One region of the Tissierella sp. MB52-C2 genome, then DNA from elsewhere that is predicted to be linked to it. Evidence: riboswitches for the same ligand, from Rfam matches in the RefSeq annotation. Region 1 holds a riboswitch; the other holds the start of a gene.
What was found. A riboswitch is a leader RNA that binds a small molecule or an ion and turns the genes downstream of it on or off. The one in region 1 is predicted to bind S-adenosylmethionine.
Positions count from the first base shown of each region.

Region 1 (7,723 bases):
ATAATCTGTTCATATTATCTAAATCTATATTCACTCCCAAACTCATTTTTGGATAAGTATTGGTTGTAATGTCTATTAAATCACTTAATACTGCATTAGCTGTAGGAAATCTCCCGGCACCTTCTCCAAAAAACCTTAATTCTCCAACCATATCTCCTATAAAAGAAACTAAGTTTTTAGCATTATCAACTTTTCCCAGATAAGAATCCTGACTCAAAATAACTGGCTCAACAGAAGCATAGTATTTATTATTATTTAAGACTGCTGTACCTAACAATTTAATCGTACAATTCATGTTTTTTATATTTTTTATATCTTTAAAATTTATGCTATTGATGCCATAGCATGAGATATTATCTTCATTTATCCTATCTTTAAATGCAATCGTAGATAAAATTCTAAGTTTTCTTCTAGTATCATAACCTTCAATATCATCAGTAGGGTCTGCTTCTGCATAACCTAAATTTTGACTTATTTCTAGGGCTTCTTTGAAACTTAAATCATCTGTTACCATCCTTGTCAGTATATAATTAGAAGTCCCATTTAAAATCCCTCTTATTTCCTGTATTTCATTTATATTTATTTGCTCCTTTAATGGTTTTATAATTGGGATTCCTCCACCTACACTAGCTTCATATAGAAAAAGTCTGTTATTTTTTCTTGCTAAATCTGTTAACTCCTCTAAATATTTTGCTACTACAGCTTTATTTGCTGTGATCACATTCTTTCCTCTACTTAATGCTTCTTTTATATATTCATAGGGCTTATCTAAACCACCCATAACTTCAATAATTACATCAATACTATTGTCTTCGATTATTTCATGAATATCTGTAGTAAGCTTTCTTCTATCTATTTCAATATCTCTTATCTTCTCTATGTCCTTTACCAGTATCTTAGATATATTAATTTCCTTTTTTATAAACTTTTCTAAATAATCTTTTCTCTCTTCTAATATCTGGACAATACCTATTCCTACTACTCCCAATCCTAATAACCCAATATTTAACATTGCTACACCCCTTTTCTTACACTAAACAATATCTTATCCAGTTATCCATTAATATCTGTGAATGATTCCTCCATGTATTTCTAGGTACTAGAGAAAAATCATCATTGGGAAAATAATTTCTAGGCAAATCAGGTGCTAACCCTTTATTTCTATCCCTTTTATATTCATTTTCTAAAGTATCTGTATTATATTCTGGATGTCCTGTAATATATATTGCCTTTCCTTCTCTTTCAGCCAATATATATATTCCCACATCATTAGATTTAGATAAAACCTCTAATTCCCTTATATCTCTTATATCCTCCTCCCTAATTTCAAAATATCTAGAATGTGGGGAGATTATTTCTTGTTCAAGCCCTTTAAATAATAGAGAATTTCTTCCTATGATTTCATGACTAAATATTCCTACTACCTTTTTATCAATGATGTGTTTAGGTATTTTATAGTTATAATATAGTCCTGCTACTGCTGCCCAACATAGATATATAGTGGACTTAACATATTTATTAGAATAATCCATTATAAGCTTTAACTCATTCCAATAAGATATATCATCAAAATCCACAAATTCTAAGGGGGCACCTGTCATTATCATTCCATCATAGTTTGTATTTTTTATTTGCTCTAATGTTTTATAAGCTCTTTCTAGGTAATTCAAGTTTGTATTTTTAGGTTTATGTGATCTTACATATAGAAAATCTACCTGTATGTCTACAAAACTATTTCCCAATAATCTTAATAGTTGATATTCAGTATCCAATTTATTTGGCATTAAATTTAATACTAATACCTTTAGAGAATCCTGAGAGTCGCCTTGAAGATCAATGTCTATATTATCCTTTCTTAATAAATCTATTGCTAAAATATTTTCATTGATTACTAAACCCATATATTAGACCCACCCATATATACTAATCTCAAGCCTTCATTTAAATATTCGATTTCCTTTTTCATCTTTTACTCCCCCTTTTATAATTGAAAAATCCCTTCTAAGATAAGAAGGGATTTTTTATATAAAAATATAACTCCACTTCTTATCTCTCAGTTTTCACCGCAGGAATTAGCACATTTTTTAAGCCATAGCTTAAAACTGTTGCTGGGTTTCATTGGGCCAGTCCCTCCACCACTCTAGATAAGAAAATATTAAATTGTAATTAAAAAAACCTTCTTAGCTAATGCTAAGAAGGTTGATTTTCTATGAAATCTCTCTTATCGGCATTAGCAGAACCACCTTGTTAAATAACAGGTTGGCGTAGGGTCATAGAGCTAATTCTCTACCCTAACTCTTGATAAGTAAAGCTATTAAGTTATTAATCATATTAGCATAGGGGTCTAAATATGTCAACAATATTTTTCCTATGCTTTAAAATTATATATTGGCCTTATTATATCTACAATCTTGGCAGTTTCAGTAATATTATTGAGTATTTCTTCTATAGGCTTATAGGCAAAAGGCGATTCATCTAATGTGTATTCATTTACTGATGTAGAATATATACCTTCCATACTTTTTCTAAAATCATCTAAATTAACAGATTCCTTTGCAACATTTCTGCTCATAAGTCTTCCTGCACCATGGGGAGCTGAATAGTTCCAATCTGGATTTCCCTTTCCTATGGCAACTATGGAACCATCTCGCATGTTTATAGGGATTAAAACTTTCTCTCCCTCATAAGCTGATATAGCCCCTTTCCTAATAATATTATCTTTGAAATTAATATAGTTATGAATGGTTTCAAAGTAGGTAAACTCATGCAATCCTTTTTTAAATAAAGATTGTAGGATGATATCTACCATCACTTCACGATTTAAGCTTGCATATTCTTGACAAATTTTCATATCATGTAAATACTTTTCTCTATATTCTCCAGTTAAATAACATAATGCTTTTGGATAGCTAGGTTGGAGATTATCATATTCCTTTTTTAGTTCTTCAAGCACCTTCTTTATTTCTTTTCTTTTACCTTCTGCTTTATATCCAGTAATTATTTCATCTCTTTTAATAAAGTAATCTTCTTTTCCACTACATAAATCTATAGCTAGCCTTTGATATATCTCTGCAACTTGTTTCCCTAGATTTCTACTGCCTGAATGGATCACTAAGTATTTGTTGTTTTTACTATCTACTCCGACTTCAATGAAATGATTGCCTCCACCTAATGTTCCTATACTTCTTTCAATTCTTTTGGTATCCTTCAAATCTCTAAAACAATATAAATCATTTAATTTGTCAAATTTGGATTTCCTTTCATTATGAGTAGATTTGCCTGACGGAATTCTTTTGTGTATTATATCATCTAATTTAGGTAAATCTATATCTATATGTCCAAGCTCTACAGTAAGCATGCCACATCCTATATCAACTCCAACAATATTGGGTATTACCTTATCTCCCATATCAGCTGTAAAGCCAATTACACACCCCATACCTTGATGAACATCAGGCATTATTCGAACTTTAGAATCCTTAACAAAATCTTGATTTAGTAATTCAAGTATCTGTTCCTTTGCACCATCTTCAAGATTATCGGTAAAAACCTTTGCTATATTATGTTCTCCTTGTAATTCCATAAAATCACATCCTTATTTAATCATATTATATATTAAGTGTAGCTCTGTTCTTTCCCTCTCTCTTAGAATTATACAGAGCCATATCAGCTCTTTTAACTACGGATAAAAAGTCTTCATCATCTTTATTAAAATAAGAAGCACCTATTGATATAGTTATATGATATTTTTCTCCTTGACTTTCATATTGAAAATCTTCTACATCTTTTAATATCTTATCTGTAAATGAATTTAAGCTTTCTTCTTTTAGCCCCTCACAAATAAGAATAAATTCTTCCCCTCCCCATCTATAAAGAAAGTCTGTTTTCCTTGTAGATTTGTTTATGATTTCTACAAGATTTCTTAAAACTCTATCCCCTACGTCGTGCCCATAACTATCATTTATTTTTTTGAAATCATCTATGTCAAAGATAATAATGGCAAAAATACTATTATATCTTTCAAATGAATAAAATGTTTCTTGCAACTTTTTTGTTGCAGCTCTCCTATTAAAAGCCTTAGTGAGTTCATCTATATTTAATTCTTCTCTTAATTTTTTATTAGAATTTTGATAATACCAATGTTCTAGAATTAATACTACTAAAATTCCTATAAGGATTAATCCAAGTGATAAGACTCCTACCAGTGTAATCATTTTAGAAATAGCTTTATCACCATCCTTAGAAATTTCGTCTATATATGGTTGAATTTCATCGAAATAAACACCCATTGCAATAATCCAGTTATATTCTTTATATAACTTTGCATAAGTTAATTTTTCAGCAACTTCATCACATGTTTTCTTTTTAAAAAAATAGGTAAAATGTATTTCCCCATTTTCTTTAATTCCATTGAGTTCTGTCAGGTAAGGATAATTACCTTCAATATCTTGCATTTTTGTAGATAAATACATACCTTCTGTGTCTTTTAGATTTGGATGAATAAGCCGGATAGCATAATTATCTCCACCTTCATAATTTACAACCTCATTAATCCAAATATAAGCATCATTTTCAAAACTATCACTATGTATCCTTTTTTTTATGGATTCCATGGTTGCATATTTTATGTAGTCTTCAGTAACTCCATAAAAAATATAGTACTTTCCATAATTATCTTCATTATATACTATCGACTCTTTCTTTAAATCATCAATATAATCATAGATATTTCTTGTATTCTCCATATATTTTATATTATTTTGATATAAGATTTTATCTGTAAACCTATCCAATATAAATATGTCGAAAGTCCCTTTTATAGTTCCTGTCTCAAAGTAGTCAATGGTTTTTTCTAAAAAATCACCTTTCTTTGATTCATAATATTCTCCTATAACTTTAGCAGCTCTATTTATACGGTTTCTATTTACTTCTATTTTTTCAACTTTTATTTGTTGAATATTATTTATCATATTATTAACAGAATCCTCAAGAAAATCCTTTTTCATATCTATAATCCGATCTTTAGTATATTGAGCATATAATACTTTTACATCCTTAAAAGTAGATATATAACAATAATTCACAATAACTAATAGAGAAACTATGGAAAAGATAAGTAGAAAAACATATAGTTTTCTTACTCTCTCTAGGTTATCAATTCTGTCAATTAATTTATATATCCGCTTTTTCAATTGGACCATCCTTTCAGATTACTAATTACCTTGCTGTTTATGATTTTATTGTATCATAACTGTTTTAATAGTTGTAACTTGTTACATAAAATTAGTTGAATGTTAAAAAATACTCCAGTCTTTAATGACTGGAGTATTTCTTAGTTAATATTTAAATCTACTAGTCTACCTTCTTCAAATCTTATTATATCATCATAATATTTAGTAAAATCCTCGTTCACTTTATGAGTAACAAGTAAGACAGTAAGGTCATCTCTTTTTAATAAATATTCTTCTATTTTTCTTCCAAGCTTATTATCTAAAGAAGAGCTAATTTCATCTAATAGCAGAATTGGAGTATTTCTGACTAATGCTCTAGCTAAAGAAATCCTCATCTTCTATTTCACGACCAAGCTTGATATTTTCTTCTATGCTTCCCTTGAAGATATAAGGCTCCTGATCAACTAATGCAAGATTATCAACTAAATAATATTCTTTTATAGGAATATTATTTGCGAGAACTTCTCCCTTGCAATCTCCATATTCGTCATTGATTGCTTTTAATATCGTAGACTTTCCTGAACCACTTTCTCCTACATTTAATATATCCTTAGCTACAAAGAAAACACTCATTCCAAGGACTATAAAATATGACATATAGGAGCAAATCATTGAAAGCACTTGTAGAAGTACCCTTAGATTTCTACTTTTATATATAGCAGACCCCGTTGTAATATTTACCTGCTGAAATTCATTATTAGTATAATCCTCCGCTCCATAGATTTTAATAACTCGATGTCCATTAAATCTATCTGAAATATATTGATTGAAGTTAGACAGTTCTTCGTACTCAATGGTCTTAATCTTAGATATTACATTTTTCATAAGCTTCGGCACTGCCAATGGAATAAAACATGTTACTAGAGCTACAGCAGCTATTGTAAGATTCAAAAATGTCAGTCCAATGAAAACAAATACAATTCTGCTTACTAAAAAAAGAATGTACGTAATACTTTCATAAAAATCCATTCTTATGGCATTTAATTCATTATTGAATAATGATATATAATGCCCTATATCTTTTTTTCTATTATTTTCAATGGATTTAGAAATAATGCTTTTAAATAATCCTCCTTTTAAATCCATAGTGAGATTAAAAGAGAATAAATTATTTATTCTTTCCCCAAAGTAGGTAAATCCGATTTCTAATAAAATCATTAAAAGTAACAAACTAGTGGATACTATTAACCCTTTAGCATCTTTTTCTATAGCTCTATTTATCATATTCCCTTTTTGAAACTGTAATATAGTAGAAGTAGATGTTTGTAACAAAACAAAAAATAATCCTAAAATTAAGATATTTTTATGCTTCTTTAGATATTTTTTCATAAAATCAATCCCCTCATATTAATTTTACCTATTCATTTATCTTTATGGGAAACCTATTAATATGATATTTATCTTAGCCTAACCATCTCAAACCTCCGTTAATTTTAATTATTGTTTGCTGGTTATTTTAATATTAATTCATGAGGGGAATTCTATATTCATTATATTAAGTATAGCAAATAATGGCATAATTTCAACAATTAGTAAAACAATCGTTTTTACTTATCCATTCATTTTTACTAAGTTTATAATGGTGAAACTCTTCATTTTCGATCTCAATAATATTTATATAGCTAAAACCACATTTTTGAATTACCCTGTTTGAAGGTATATTATGTGTTAACGCTATTACATTTAACACCTCAACATTAGTATTTTCAAATAAATATTTTACTAATCCTTCTGCTGCCTGAGTTGTGTACCCCTTAGATCTGTAATCCTTTGAAATGGCATAGGCTATCTCTCTATTTGGTAAAGGCAGTTCATCCTTTGGTCCTGTACAGCACCATCCTATAAACTCATTTGTTTCCTTTAATATAATACCTAGATTTAACCATTGCTCTCCAATGTTTGGAACAGCTTCTAAAAATTCTTTATTACTTTTCATATGAAAATCTATTAACCATTCTTTACGCTGCTCCTTTGTTGCTTTCCAATCAGGTAAATAATCTGTTATTTCAGGTTGTAATGTAAGACCATATAGCTCATCCAAATCCTCCAATCTAAACTCTATTAATACTATATCCTTACAATCTATGGTAAAAACTTTTTTTGAACTTATCTCCTCATTATTCATAATTTTACTATTAAACATAACTATTATTCCTCCTTACTGTTTTCTTTAGGAATATATTGTACAACTTGATTATTCTCTCAAATCCCTTAAAACTTATGGCCTTATAATACCATAATGTATGAGATCTTCGTATCGTCCCTCCTTCATTACATGGTCAATTAAAATTCCTTCTCTTACCATACCTAGCTTTTCTATGACTCTACCAGAAGCAGGATTTGAGGCAAAATATCGAGCATATACTTTATGGTATCCTTTAACATTGAAGGCAAACTCTAAAATAGCTTTGCTTGCTTCTGTAGCATATCCATTTCCCCAGAACTCTTCCCCAATCCAATATGCTATTTCTCCATTATTAAATCGTTGATTA
Region 1 covers NZ_CP133261.1:3,746,763-3,754,485, reverse strand. Annotated here, with positions in the region: gene RBU61_RS18790 (homoserine dehydrogenase) at 1-1,012, opposite strand, end outside; gene metA (homoserine O-succinyltransferase) at 1,029-1,901, opposite strand; SAM riboswitch class I at 2,044-2,151, opposite strand; SAM riboswitch class I at 2,219-2,308, opposite strand; gene RBU61_RS18780 (RtcB family protein) at 2,369-3,583, opposite strand; gene RBU61_RS18775 (sensor domain-containing diguanylate cyclase) at 3,609-5,192, opposite strand; gene RBU61_RS18770 (hypothetical protein) at 5,333-5,566, opposite strand; gene RBU61_RS18765 (ABC transporter ATP-binding protein) at 5,547-6,560, opposite strand; gene RBU61_RS18760 (GNAT family N-acetyltransferase) at 6,754-7,374, opposite strand; gene RBU61_RS18755 (GNAT family N-acetyltransferase) at 7,450-7,723, opposite strand, start outside.

Region 2 (7,723 bases), 810 kb from region 1:
CTTGTAATGCTTCAACAGAGGTCTTTTTTACTTGAGGTTAGAGCAATGGCTCTGACTTCCCTAGCACCATTATTTATAAGTAGTCTAGCACATTCTTCCATAGTTGCTCCTGTAGTTATAATATCGTCCACTAAGAGTATTTTCTTTCCTTTTATTTCCTTGGGACTTTTTATGTTAAATGAATCTTTAAGATTTGTAACTCTATTTATCTTGGTTAAATGAGATTGTTCCTTTGTCCATTTTGTTTTTATTAAATTCTTCTTAGATAGGGGGATATTTAGCTTTTTTCCTATAAAGCTTCCTAATAGTTCAGCTTGGTTATATCCTCTTATGGCTTCTTTTCTATTATGAAGTGGTATATACATTATTAAATCTATATTCTTATGTATGTTATTCTTTGTTATGGTTTCTATTATAATATCACCAAGAGGCCTATATAGATAGTTTTTTCCGTTAAATTTATAATCCCCTATGATTTCCCTAATAAATCTATTATATCCCATGGAATAGCAGATTCTTTTAATATAGGGGGAATTTAATTCTAGTTCTTTATGGAATATTTCCAACCTTCCATAACAATCTTTGCATATATACCCAGTTATATTACTATTATTCTCTTTACAAAAAAGACAAATATTATTTTTTCTGAATAGCAACATAAATTATTCCTCCATGAAAATAGACATATAGCTTCTAATTTTCTTATCTAAGGCTGAATATCTCTTTGTTATTCTATTATTATTTATCATCATAGATAAATACCGTTCTTCTCCTACTAATACTACTAGTTTTCTTGCCCTTGTAATGGCAGTATATAATAGGTTTCTAGTCAAAAGCATGGGTGGTCCCCATGTAATCGGCATTATAACTACTGGAAATTCTGAACCTTGGGATTTATGTACCGTGGTAGCATAGGCTAATTTCAATTCATCTAATTGATTGAACTCATATTCCACTTCTTTTTCCTCATCAAAGAGAACCTTCATAGTTCTATCTTCTTCATCTATATCTATGATAAATCCAAAATCTCCATTAAATACTCCCTCACCCTTATTTATTTCTATTCCATTTTTCACTGTCTTCCATTCAGTAGTATAATTATTTTTTATCTGCATTACTTTATCGCCAACTCTAAATAATTCTCCACCTATTTCTTTTTCTTCCTTATTATCGCTTTTTGGATTTAAAGCTGATTGCAAATGTTTATTTAGAGAATTAATACCTACATCTCCTTTTTTCATTGGAGTTAGGACTTGAATATCCCTTACTTTATCTACTCCATAAAACTGTGGAAGTCTTTCATTACAAAGTTCTACTACTGTATCTAAAATGGATTTCGTATTGTCTCCCCTTAAAAAATAAAAATCCTTTTCTTTTTTATTTAAGATTGGGTCTTCTCCCTTATTTATTTTATGAGCATTGACTATTATCATGCTTTCTTCTGACTGTCTAAAGATTTCATCTAACCTTACTACCTTAATTGCTCCTGACTCTATTATATCTTTTAATACATTTCCTGCACCTACAGATGGTAATTGATCTATATCTCCCACTAGAACTACTCTAGTTCCTGGATTTAATGCTTTAAGTAAAGAATTCATAAGTAATATGTCTATCATTGAAGATTCGTCTATAATTATTAAATCCCCTTCTATGGCATTGTCTTCGTCTTTTCCAAATGCCATACTTTCTTCTTCCATAAATGAGTATTCTAGTAATCTATGTATTGTTTTTGCTTCTTTTCCTGTGGTTTCTGTCATTCTCTTTGCTGCTCTGCCTGTGGGAGCTGCCAATATAACTGAAAGTTCCAAGTCTTCACATATTTTAATTATGGCATTTATAGTAGTAGTCTTCCCTGTACCTGGACCACCAGTAATTACTACTAGACCGTTTTCTAAGGATTCCTTTATGGCTAATATTTGTTTTTCAGCAAATAGAATAGTTTCTTCTTCCTCTATTCTCTTTATTTCTTTTTCCACATCTATCTTTAATTCATCCAATTTTACCTGAGATAATTGTACTAGTTTTTTACTTACATTATTTTCTGCTATATGAAAAGGAGTATAATAAACCAAAGTATCCTTATTGTCTTTAACTATATGAATACTTCCCTTAAGTCCTAGGTTTCTTATGCCTTCTTCAATTAAATTTTCTTCTGTCTCTAATAATTCTTTAGTATCTGATATTAATTCTTCTTTAGGTACATAGGAATGTCCATTTCCAGCCCATTTCATTATGATATATTTTAATCCAGCTTCTACTCTATGAAGGGATTCCTTATTTATCCCCATTTTTTCTGCAATTTTATCTGCTGTTTTAAAACCTATACCATAGATGTCTTCTGATAATCTATAGGGATTTTCCATTATTATATTTATTGTGTCTTTACCATATTTTTTATATATCTTTATTCCATAGTTTACTGTAATTCCATATTGCTGTAAAAACACCATTATATCTCTTACTTCTCTTTGTTCTTCATAGGCTTCAACTATTGTTTCTAGCTTTTTATCTCCAATTCCGCTGATTTCCCTTAGCTTTTCAGGATTATATTGGATGACTTCCAAGGAATCTAGTCCAAATTTTTCTACTATTCTCTTGGCTGTCTTTGGTCCAATATGAGGTATAAGCCCAGAGGAAAGATAGTTTTCTATTCCCTTTAGTGTAGATGGTACTACTATTTCTAAACTTGTAAAAGCTAATTGTTCTCCATAAGTAGGATGATAAATCCATTCCCCTTCCACTTTTACAGTCTCTTCTAAATTAATAAAGGGAGTATTTCCTACTATGGTAACTGGACCATCAGATGTATTAAGTTTTGCAACTGTATAACCATTAGACTCATTTCTAAATCTAACTTCTTCGATGATACCCTCTAGTAACATATACTCGCCTCCCTTATTGGTTATTCACTGGAGATTTATTGAGAGGGTTATCCTCTCAATAAATCAACTTTGTCTGTTTTCTCCCATGGTAAATCTAAATCTTCTCGTCCAAAGTGTCCATAAGCTGCTAATTGACTATAGATTGGTCTTTTCAGGTCTAGATTTTTTATAATAGCTGCTGGTCTTAGGTCAAAATGTTTTCTTACTAACTCCTCTATTTCTCCATCAGTTATTTTGCCTGTACCAAAAGTATCTACATAAATAGACAATGGTCTAGCTACTCCTATGGCATAGGCAAGACCTACTTCACATTTATCTGCTAATCCTGCTGCTACTACGTTTTTCGCCACATATCTTGCCGCATATGCAGCTGAACGGTCTACCTTTGTAGGGTCTTTTCCTGAAAATGCTCCACCGCCATGTCTTGCATATCCACCGTAAGTATCTACTATTATTTTTCTTCCAGTTAAACCTGCATCTCCCATAGGTCCACCTATTACAAATCTACCTGTAGGATTTACATAGTATTTTGTATTTTCGTCTAATAGTTCTTTAGGAATTATTTCCATTATTACATGATTTATTATATCCTCTCTTATGGTATCTAGGGATACATCTCGGCTATGTTGAGTTGATACTACTACATTTTCTATTCTTACTGGCTTGTCGTTATGGTACTCCACTGTTACTTGAGTCTTTCCATCTGGTCTTAGATATTCTAATGTACCATTTTTTCTTACATCTGTTAATCTCTTAGCTAGTTTATGGGCTAAGGATATAGGTAGTGGCATTAATTCCTTAGTTTCATTACAAGCATAACCAAACATCATCCCTTGATCTCCAGCACCTACTTGGTCTAATAAATCTTTAGAATCTATTTTCTGCTCCAATGCCTTATCTACTCCCATGGCAATATCTCCTGATTGCTCATTTATAGAAGTTAGTACTGCACACGTATCTGAGTCAAATCCATACTTTGCTCTAGTATATCCTATTTTTTCTATGGTTTCACGAGCAATCTTAGGAATATCTACATAACATTTTGTAGTGATTTCACCTATTACTAGTATCATTCCTGTAGTCACTGTAGTCTCACAAGCAACTCTTGCATCTGGGTCCTTTTCTAATATTGCATCAAGTATGGAATCAGATATTTGATCACATACTTTATCCGGATGTCCTTCTGTTACTGATTCAGAAGTAAATAACCATTTTTTCATTAAATTCCCTCCCCTTTTAAGTTTGATGTTGCGTTTGACCTACCATCAACTTACTGACGTTCGCTGTGTTAGGTCATTTCCCGCAGTTTCGCAACTCAAATCTATTTACTCACTATGCTCGTATAGATTTGGTGCTCATTGCGTTTGACCTACATCAGTTCACTGTCATTCACTGTGTTAGGTCATAAAAAAAAACCTTCTTAAAGAAAAGGTCTTAGCATTTGCTTTACCTCATCTTTCAGAACTTAGTTCTGCGGGATTTAGCACCTTGTATATAAAATACTGGTTGCTGGGTTTCGTCGGGCCCGTACCCTCCACCTCTCTTGATAAGGAACTATATTTTTTTATCTACATAACATTTTATCATAGTGAAAAATCCTAGTCAACAGTTTAAAATATTGAAACTACACTATAGGATATAATGGCTACAATAAACCCTGATGATACAACACCTAATGATATGGCTAATAAGGATTTCTTAAAATCAAGTTTTAATATAGATGCTATAACAGAGCCTGTCCATGCCCCAGTAGTAGGTATTGGTACAGCAACAAATATAAATAGTCCTATAAGACTATATTTCTTTATGGTACCTGATTTTTTCATAGCTCTTTTTTTTACCCAGCCTATGGTCTTTGAAAAAATCACCGTCTTTTCAAAGAATAACATTATAGGATGAAGTAACTTCAATAAAAACGGAACTATAATTATATTTCCTATTATCCCAAGGATTGTACTATGTATTGGACTAAGTCCTAAAGATATACCTAAAGGTATAGCTCCTCTTACTTCTATTATAGGCAACATAGAAAAAAGAATTACCATAATCTCTATTCTTAATTCTTCTATTAAATCTAGCATAAATATTCCTCCAAATGTTCCGATATATATATTATACCTTTATTGACCGAAGTTTTTCAATGAATAAATTATCATTTCTATGAAATTTATGATTTGTCTATGGTAATATGATGTATATATGGGATATACTTCCTAAAAATTAATTACAAAAATGACATGGGAGATGGTTACATGAAAAAATTAAAGATTAAGGTGCCAAATTTAAAAAAATTCAAATCTAGTAAATTAAAAAATGAAAAAAGTAAAAGTGTCAGGACAATTAAATTCAAATTAATTGTAGTCCCTCTAGTATTTCTATTTACGACAATATTGGTAATTGAATTAAGTACATCCTATTTATTTAAGAAAAATATATTAAACGCAAAGAAAAACAATGGGTTCCAATTGGCAGATCAAGTGATTAATAGAATGAACGATAATGAAAGCTCCATTACAACTATTACTGAAGTATTGGAGAATAATATGAAAGCTACAGCTAACTCAGTAATAAAATATCAAGATAGTTTAAGTAATGAAGTCCTAGATAATATTAAGGATAGTTCAATTATAGACAATATCTATTGGTATAATGAAAATATGGAAATGATATATTCCACAGTTCGTGAAGATATTGGATGGCGTGTACCTCCTAATCACCCACTGGATACCTTTATGAAAAGTACTGAAATTCAAATGATAGAGGAAATCAGACAAGATGCGGCATCTGAAAATGGCTCTTACTATAAATTTGGAGCAGTAAAGGGAAAAAATGGTGAATTTGTCCAAGTTGCTATTTCTGCCAATAGCATTCACGATTTAACTGAAAAATTTGAATATCAAAAACTTGTAAACGATTTATCTAAGTCTGCTGATATAGCATACGCAGGATTTATAGATCCTAATAATAAAATAATAGCCCATAGTAATAATGAAAAAATTGGTACAGAAATAAGTGACGCAAATATTATTGAAGCGATCAGTGAAAGAAAAGGATATTCCTCCATTATCAATAATGGAGAAGAAGTATATGAATTTGTAGTCCCTGCAAATATAAATGGAAGATTTTTAGGTGCTTTAAATATAGCTTTATCTATGGAAGATACTAATGCTGCAATTAATAGAAATATGATTATTGTTTTTATAATAGGTCTTACTTCTTTTATTATATTGGGAACCATATTATTTATCACATCTAGAACCATTGCCAGTAGTCTAAACATAGCAAAGAATCATTTAAATGTAATGGCATCTGGAGATTTTACTCATATACTTTCTCATAAATTCCTGAGTCAAAGAGATGAGTTTGGAGAGATTTCTAATTCCTTAGGAAATCTACAGAGCTTTATTAAAAAGATTATTGGTGATATGTATGGTGCATCTAGTGATTTAAAACTTGCATCAGAAAAATTAGCTTCTACCAGTGCCCAAACAACAATGGTGTCTCAAGAAATTGCCAATACCGTTCAAGAAATAGCACATGGAGCTTACGACCAAGCTCGAGATACAGAAAAAGGTGCTATGACTATAAATGTATTGGGAGAGCTCATAGAAAAAAATCAACAATACGTTGAGGAACTAAATAAAACTACAGATGAAGTTAGGGCCTTAAAGGATGAAGGCAGCGAAATAGTTAAAGAATTAGTAGAAAAAACTAAAATAAATCAAGATTCGGTAGAAGAAATAAATCGAATCATTTTAAATACAAATAATAGTACAGAAAAAATTCACAAAGCTAGTTATATGATCCAAAATATAGCTAGGGAAACAAATCTTTTAGCTCTTAATGCTGCTATTGAAGCCGCTCGTGCTGGTGAACATGGTAGAGGCTTTGCAGTTGTTGCAGATGAAATCCGTAAACTAGCTGAAAACTCCAATGAATTTACTAAGGAAATAGTAAATATAATAGAAGATTTGACACAGGAAACAGAATATGCTGTAAATAATATTGAAAAAGTAAGAGAAGCTACAGAGTTACAAAGGGTAAGTGTAGAAAATACTAATGATAAATTTGAAGGTATCGCAGATGCCATTGAAAAAATTGGAATGGCCATTGAATATGTGATTTCTTCTGGTGACGAAATGAATAGTAAAAAAGAAGACATAATAAATATTATTGAAAATCTATCTGCTATTTCAGAAGAAAATGCTGCGGGTACTCAGGAAACTTCCGCATCTGTTGAAGAACAAATTTCTGCCATGGCAGAAATTGAACTTGCATCAAAGGATTTACTAAATTTATCAGAGGAAATGTATAAAGAAATATCAAAATTTAAATATTAACTCTAAGAACAGGACAGAAAATATAAGATTTTTTGTCCTGTTTTAAATTTTATTTTACTATTTATCAAATTTATAGAGATTTATTCAGATATATATAGATATACTCCGAATTACCAACGTAATCCTTAATACTCATTGAATATCTATGTTTTCTCCTATATATGGCCTATTTTAACCTATTGCATTTTTATCCAATCCATCGTATACTATAATAGTCGAACGAGAGACAACAAGACAAAAGCAGTTAAACAAATGTCGGGGTGTAGCGCAGTTTGGTAGCGCACGTGGTTTGGGACCATGGGGCCGGGGGTTCAAATCCTCTCACCCCGACCATCAAAAGATTGATCTATAGGAAATCCTATAGATCTTTTTTTTAATTTTTGAGACAAAATTAAAAAGTAAGGTCCGTAATGGTTCTGAGCAATATGTTTGTTTATAAAAATCCATTACGGACCTTATAAATTAAAAACATATTTTTTCGAAATCTATTTACGAACC
Region 2 covers NZ_CP133261.1:2,935,960-2,943,682, forward strand. Annotated here, with positions in the region: gene RBU61_RS14980 (ComF family protein) at 12-659, opposite strand; gene RBU61_RS14985 (ATP-dependent RecD-like DNA helicase) at 663-2,885, opposite strand; gene metK (methionine adenosyltransferase) at 2,933-4,105, opposite strand; SAM riboswitch class I at 4,334-4,438, opposite strand; gene RBU61_RS14995 (small multi-drug export protein) at 4,496-4,966, opposite strand; gene RBU61_RS15000 (methyl-accepting chemotaxis protein) at 5,138-7,225, shown strand; tRNA gene RBU61_RS15005 (tRNA-Pro) at 7,482-7,558, shown strand.
Region 2: linked by a shared signal. The riboswitch ahead of metK (methionine adenosyltransferase) and the one ahead of metA (homoserine O-succinyltransferase) in region 1 are both predicted to bind S-adenosylmethionine.